Regions from separate parts of the Nocardioides sp. B129/18 genome, predicted to be linked through region 1. Evidence: predicted binding sites of a transcription regulator. Region 1 holds the regulator's gene; each other region holds the start of a gene.
What was found. Region 1 encodes LexA, which represses DNA repair genes until DNA is damaged. Its sites were predicted from a motif close to TCGAACANNTGTTCGA; they were not measured.

Region 1 (2,264 bases):
TGCCGTAGCCGTACTGCCCGGGGCCGTACTCGTAGAAGTAGTCGCCGAGGTGGACGATCAGGTGCAGATCGTCGCGCGCGGCCAGGCCGCGGTAGGCGGCGAAGTAGCCGGCCTGCCAGTTGGCGCAGGAGGTGAACCCGAGCCGCAGGTGCCGCAGCTCGGCGTCGTGCGCGGGCGCGGTGCGGGTGCGGCCCACGCGGCTGACCTGGCCGGCCGCCGTGAAGCGGTACCAGTGCCAGGTGGCCGGAGCGAGGCCGCGGACGTCGACCTTGACGGTGTGATCGCGCGCCGCGGAGGTCGCGAAGGTGCCCTTCTTGACGATGCGCCGGAAGCGCCGGTCGGTGGCGACCTCCCACACGACGTCGGTGCGCGGACCGCGGCCGCTGCCGGGCAGTGCGGTGGCGGTGGGCGTCACGCGCGTCCAGAGGACGACGGCGTCGGGGAGCGGGTCGCCCGAGGCGACGCCGTGCTGGAAGACGCGGTGCGTGGCGGCGTCAGCGCTGGAGCCGAGGGCGCCGACGGCGCCGGCCGTGCCGACGGCGACGGGCGCGGAGGCCAGGACGGCGCGGCGGCCGACGGCGGGGAGATCGAGGTGGGTCACGCGCCCTCAACGCAGCAAGGGCTCCGGAGGTGACGGCGCGGGCGGCAGGTGTCGCGGAGGCGTCGCCGAGCGTTCACCCGCGGGCCATCGGGGACGGCCCGCGGGTGGCGTGGCTCACAGGATCACAGGCTGCGCAGCACCGCGGTGACGACGCCGAGGATCCGCGCGTGGGTGCCGTCGATGGGGTCGTAGGCCGGGTTGTGCGGCATCAGCCACACCTGGCCGTCCTTGCGCTGGAAGGTCTTCACCGTGGCCTCCCCGTCGAGGAGCGCCGCGACGATCTGGCCGTTCTCGGCCGTCTGCTCCTGGCGGACGACGACGAAGTCGCCGCTGCAGATGGCGGCGTCGACCATGGAGTCGCCGACGACCTCGAGCAGGAAGAGCTGGCCCTCGCCGACGAGCTGGCGCGGCAGGGGGAAGACCTCGGAGACCTGCTCCTCGGCCAGGATCGGGCCGCCGGCCGCGATCCGGCCGACCACCGGCACGTAGGCCGCGGAGGGGACGGTGTCGCCGATGCCGGTCTCGTCGTAGGAGCTCTCGTCGGCCGAGGAGATCGAGCGCCGGGCGGCGAGGACCTCGGGCAGGAAGACCTCGAGGGCGCGCGGCCGGTTGGCGTCGCGGCGCAGGAAGCCCTTCTCCTCCAGCACGCGCAGCTGGTGGGCGACGCTGGAGGTGCTGGTGAGGCCGACGGCCTGGCCGATCTCGCGCATGCTCGGGGGGAAGCCGCGCTTCTCGATGGCCTCCTTGATGGTGGCGAGCACCTTCAGCTGGCGCTGGGTGAGACCGGTGGCGTCCGGCGGGCCGTCGGGGAGCTCGGAGACGGTCTTGCCGCGCGGCTTCGCAGACGACTTCTCAGGAGAGGTCTCAGGCGAGGTCGGGGAGGCCTTCTCGGCGGGATCGGGGCGGTCGCGGGTCGGCATGGCCTGACGGTAGCGAGACCGGACGCCGGACTCAAACATCTGTTCGAACTCGGCGTGTCCGCAGCCCGGGAGACACGGAGGGTCGGCCGGCCGGCCCTGAGTCGAACACGTGATCGAGATCGCTCTTGTGTTCGATCGAACACCTGATCTACTCTGGATCCAGTTCGAACATCCGTGCGAATCCCGACCCTCGGGCCGCGATCGTCCGGAACTGTCGGCGCCGACCGATAGACATCCGTCGTCCCACTCCCACTTCCCCAGGAGTCCCGATGAGCACCCTGATCCTCCAGCCCGCCGCCCGCCCCGCCCGCTCCGCCGCTCGGCCCGCCGTGCGTCCGGTCGCGCGGCCCTCCGGCACGGTGCGCCTGACCCGGCGCGGTCGTCTGGTGGTCTTCGTGCTCGCCCTCCTGATCGTGCTCGGCACGGGCATCGCGCTGGCGGCCGGCTCGGTGGCCACCCAGGAGCCCGGCACCCCCGAGCCGACCCAGGTCATCGTCGTCCGCTCCGGGCAGACCCTCTGGGACATCGCCGCCGCCCACGCGCAGGACGGTGACGTCCGCGGCATGCTCACCCACCTCCAGCACCTCAACGCCCTCGACGGCGGCCTGGTGCGCGCCGGTCAGCGCCTTCAGGTGCCGCTCGACTGAGCGCAGCGCGGGCCGTCGGCCCGCCTCAGACGTCGTCGGCCGCCTCGACCCCGGCCGACGCCACGGGGAAGACGAGGGGCGGGCCCACGGCCCGCC
Region 2 (2,264 bases), on a different contig from region 1:
GCGGCAGTGGGGGAAGACGCAGGTGCGGTCGCGGGCGATGACCTGCTCGCGGAGGAGGGGTGCGGCCTCGTAGGACTCGCAGTGCCGTTCGGCCGCCAGGTCGAGCACCGGCCGGATCGTGACCTTCGAGGCGTCCGCGCACCAGCCTTTCACCGCGTCCAGCAGCAACGGGGACCGCGTGGCCTCGAGCGTCGCGATGGGGCCGATCTCGCCGAGGGCGTCGGCGGAGAGGTGGACGTAGAGGACCGTCTCGCGTCGGCGTGTGGGTGCGGGGGTCTCGACAGGCTCGACCACCGACGGGTCTGGGAGGTCGAGGTGCTCCCGCCCGAGCTGTCCAGCAGCCCACGCACGACGTGCGTCGAGGGAGTCGGTCGAGCCGAGCGCGAGGGCCTGGTGGGCCAGCTCCGCAAGAGCGGCATCCAGGTCGATCGCATCTTCGCGGTCCATCCGGCCGTGCACGTCGACGGTGCCGTCGAGACTCGGCTGGTCGACCGCGACGTCGAAGCGCCGGTCGTCACGAGCCAGGCGTTGGCGCAGGGCCGCGAGGTCGGGATCGACCTGCTGCTCGGCGAGGTTGACCGCGTTCTCGATGGCCCGCCGCCCCACCGAGTGCGCATACGCCGCGAGCAGCTGATCCGCCCGCGCGGCCGCCTCGAAGGAGAGCACCATTGTCTGCTCGGTGATCCGCCGGACCTGGGCGACGGTTACCTCGCCCTCGACGAGCCGGGCCCACAGCCGCGGGAGACGCGTGCACGCCTCGAGAGCGTGGCCCACGTAGAACCGCCCGGAGTCCGTGGACATCCCGAGAGCGGCTGCGATCTCGTCGCAGCAGTACTCCGAGACCATCGGCGCACCAGGACCGGCGATCGCCACCTCGCAATGCGTGCCCACCAGGAACGCGGCGTCCATCTCATCGGCGACCGTGTGGGCGATTGCCCAGTCAGCGGCCAGCTGGAAGGCCTCCCGCTCCAGGGCCTCAGCACCCTGCTTGGCCTGCATCGCTGCGCGCAGCAGGTCGCTGTCGCGCAGGAGACGGGGCTTCCGAGTGGCCATGCCTCATTCTACTAGAACACCAGTTCGAAAGGAAGAGAATGTGCACAGGGATTCCGGGCGGGTGCGGGAGTCTCGACAAGCTCGACCACCGAGGCGCCGCTCGCCCACCGGGGCAGCGCACGCCCACCGGGACCATCGAAGCCGGCGCTCGCACACCGGCGGCGGCGCACCGACGCGGCGTCCCGGGGAACCGCCCTCCTAGGTGCGCCTTTCGACGCCAGGCGGACCAGGAAGCCGCCGACGGCCACAACGTCCCACGAACCACCCAGCGCGAGCCCGTTCGGTCACCTCACCCGAAGAACACCTGCGCCTCGGCGTACTCCTCGGGGCTGACCGTCTTCAGCTCCCCCGTGCCCTCGGCGAGCGGGACCCGCTCGATGCGGGTGCCGCGCAGCGCCATCATCGTGCCGAAGGCGCCGTCGGCGACGGCGTCGATGGCGTGGAGGCCGAAGCGGGTGGCCAGCCAGCGGTCGAAGGCGGTGGGGGTGCCACCGCGCTGCACGTGGCCGAGGACGACCGCACGGGCCTCCTTGCCGGTGCGGTGCTCGATCTCGGAGGCGAGGCGGTCGCCGATGCCGCCCAGGCGCACGTGGCCGAAGGCGTCCTTCTCCCCCGAGGTCAGCGTCATGCCGCTGCCGTCGGCGGGGACGGCCCCCTCGGCGACGACGATGATCGGGGCGTATTGGGTCTGGAAGCGGGTCTCGACGCGGGCGCAGACGGCCTCGATGTCGAAGGGCTGCTCGGGGATGAGCACCTCGCTGGCACCGCCGGCGATGCCGGAGTGCAGCGCGATCCAGCCGGCGTGACGACCCATCACCTCGACGACGAGCACCCGGTGGTGGGACTCGGCGGTGGTGTGGAGGCGGTCGATGGCCTCGGTGGCGATGTTGACGGCGGTGTCGAAGCCGAAGGTGAAGTCGGTGCCCGAGAGGTCGTTGTCGATGGTCTTCGGGACGCCCACGACGTCGACGCCGAGCTCGGCGAGGCGGGTGGCGACGCCGAGGGTGTCCTCGCCGCCGATCGCCACCAGCGCGTCGACGCCGTCGGCCGCGAGGTTCTCGCGGATCCGCTCGACGCCGCCATCGACGCCGAAGGGGTTGGTGCGCGAGGAGCCGAGGATGGTGCCGCCGCGCGGCAGGATGCCGCGGCACTGCTCGACGCCGAGCGGCATCGTCAGGCCCTCGAGCGGCCCGCGCCAGCCGTCGCGGTAG
Region 3 (2,264 bases), on a different contig from region 1:
CCGCCAAGCGCCGCGCGACCGCCCGCGTCGGCGTCACCTCCAGCCTGTTCGGCCTCGTGCGCCCCGCCGACCGCATCCCCTCCTACCGCCTCTCCGGCGACACCACCCTCCCCGGCCTCGGACCGGTGGCCGGCGTCTGGCGCGAGCACCTCGGCCCGGCTCTCACCGACGCCCTCGGCCCGGGTCTGCTGGTCGACCTCCGCTCGACCTCCTACGCCGCCTTCTGGCGCCCGCCGGCCGACCTCGCCCCGCGCGTCGCGACCGTGCGCGTGCTCCACGAGGTCGGCGGCGTCCGCAAGGTCGTCAGCCACTTCAACAAGGCCACCAAGGGCCGCATCGTGCGCGCGCTGCTCGAGGAGGGCGCCGCCCCGCGCACGCCGGCTGCCCTGGCCGAGGTCCTGCGCGACCTCGGATGGGTGGTCGAGCTCGGTGCTGCCGGCGCGAAGGGCACGCAGCTGGACGTGGTGGTGGCGGAGCTCTAGGCCTGTCGCCTCTCCTCGGGGCCTGCTTCTTGCCTCCTCCTCGCCGTCGCCGACCTCCTGGTTCGCCTCGCGTTGAAAGGCGCAGCCAGGCGGGCGGGGCATCCGGCCCTGCATCGGTGCGCGGCCGCCGCCGGTCCCGGTGGTCGAGCGCCACTCCGGTGGTCGATCACCATCAGACCCCGGTGCTCGAGCCTGTCGAGACCCCCCGCAGCCGCGCACATCGGGTATGCACAAGGCCTTCAGTTCGAACTGGTGTTCGGATAGAATGAGGCATGGCCACTCGGAAGCCCCCCACCGCACCGCGCAGCGAGATCCTGCGCGACGCGATGCAGGCCCGGGCACTCGAGGACGCCGCCGGCCGGGAGATCCTTCAGCGGGCCGCGGACTGGGCGCTGGCCCACGTGGTCGCTGATGCCGGTGATGCTGCGTTCCTCGACGGCTGTCACACCCTCGTGCCGTTGGCCGGCGACGGGGCGCCGATGGTCTCGGAGTACGCGTGTGACGAGATCGCCGCGGTGCTGGGCATGACCACGGAGTCGGGGCGGATCTTCGTGGGCCAGGCCCTCGAGGCCTGCTGCCGTCTGCCGCGGCTGTGGACGCGGCTGGTCGACGGGGAGGTCACGTCCTGGCAGGTGCGCCGGATCGCGGAGCGCACGATGATCCTGTCGGCGGAGGCGGCTGCTCGTGCTGATGAGCTCCTCGCCGCGTACGCCCATTCGATCGGGCCGGTCGCGATCATGCGGGCCGTCAATCTGGCCGAGCAGCAGGTCGATCCCGAGGCTGCCGCGATCCGCCAACGGCTCGAGGCCGACGACCGCAGGTTCGACGTCGCCGTCGACCAGCCCAGTCTGGATGGCACCGTCGACGTCCACGGCCGGATGGACCGGGAGGACGCGATCGACCTGGACGCCGCTCTCGCGGAGTTGGCCCACCAGGCCCTCGCGCTCGGCTCCACCGACTCCCTCGACGCACGTCGTGCGTGGGCTGCTGGACAGCTCGGGCGGGAGCACCTCGACCTCCCAGACCCGTCGGTGGTCGAGCCTGTCGAGACCCCCGCACCCAGACGCCGACGCGAGACGATCCTCTACGTCCACCTCTCCGCCGACGCCCTCGGCGACATCGGCCCCATCGCGACGCTCGAGGCCACGCGATCCCCGCTGCTCCTCGACGCCGTGAAGGGCTGGTGCGCAGGCTCGTCGAAGGTGACGATCCGGCCCGTCCTCGACCTCGCCGCCGAACGTCACTGCGAGTCCTACGAGGCTGCACCCCTCCTCCGCGAGCAAGTCATCGTCCGCGACCGCACCTGCGTCTTCCCCCACTGCCGACGCCCCGCCAGGCGCGCCGACCTCGACCACATCGACCCGTTCGACTCCGGCGGCCCGACCTCGTCGTGGAACCTCGCCTGCCTGTGCAGGCACCACCACCGGTCGAAGACGCATTCCGGGTGGCGCTACCGGCCCGACCCCGAGCATCCAGGGCACCATCTGTGGACCAGCCCCACCGGCGTCTGCTTCCGACGCGGACCCACCGGCACCGTCATGCTCCTCGACGACCCCGCCGAGCAACCAGCGACCACCTGAGCACCCCAGCCCGCGACCGAGGCCCGGTCCCGGGCTGCCGGTGCGCCGTCACTCGCTCAGGCGGCGGTGGCGACGCAGGCGGCGCAGGCCGTCGGCGTCCGGAGCGGTGGCGGGGCGAAGAGCGGCCTCGAGGCGCGGGCGGACGACGTCGGGGTCGAGATCCAGGCCGATGGCGACGAGGTCGCTGGACTCCCCCGCCGGG

Region 2: a site for LexA is predicted at 1,066-1,081, ahead of ACZDWJ_RS07850 (HNH endonuclease signature motif containing protein). Genes of this name have one in related genera too.
Region 3: a site for LexA is predicted at 727-742, ahead of ACZDWJ_RS03365 (HNH endonuclease signature motif containing protein). Genes of this name have one in related genera too.

Annotation. Positions count from the first base shown of each region.
Region 1 is NZ_JBUZJI010000005.1:94,251-96,514, forward strand. Features, by position in the region: gene ACZDWJ_RS05455 (alkaline phosphatase D family protein) at 1-601, opposite strand, end outside; gene lexA (transcriptional repressor LexA) at 724-1,521, opposite strand; gene ACZDWJ_RS05465 (LysM peptidoglycan-binding domain-containing protein) at 1,791-2,168, shown strand.
Region 2 is NZ_JBUZJI010000008.1:17,826-20,089, reverse strand. Features, by position in the region: gene ACZDWJ_RS07850 (HNH endonuclease signature motif containing protein) at 1-1,053, opposite strand, end outside; gene ACZDWJ_RS07845 (6-phosphofructokinase) at 1,343-2,264, opposite strand, start outside.
Region 3 is NZ_JBUZJI010000003.1:117,135-119,398, reverse strand. Features, by position in the region: gene yaaA (peroxide stress protein YaaA) at 1-482, shown strand, start outside; gene ACZDWJ_RS03365 (HNH endonuclease signature motif containing protein) at 755-2,062, shown strand; gene ACZDWJ_RS03360 (CobW family GTP-binding protein) at 2,111-2,264, opposite strand, start outside.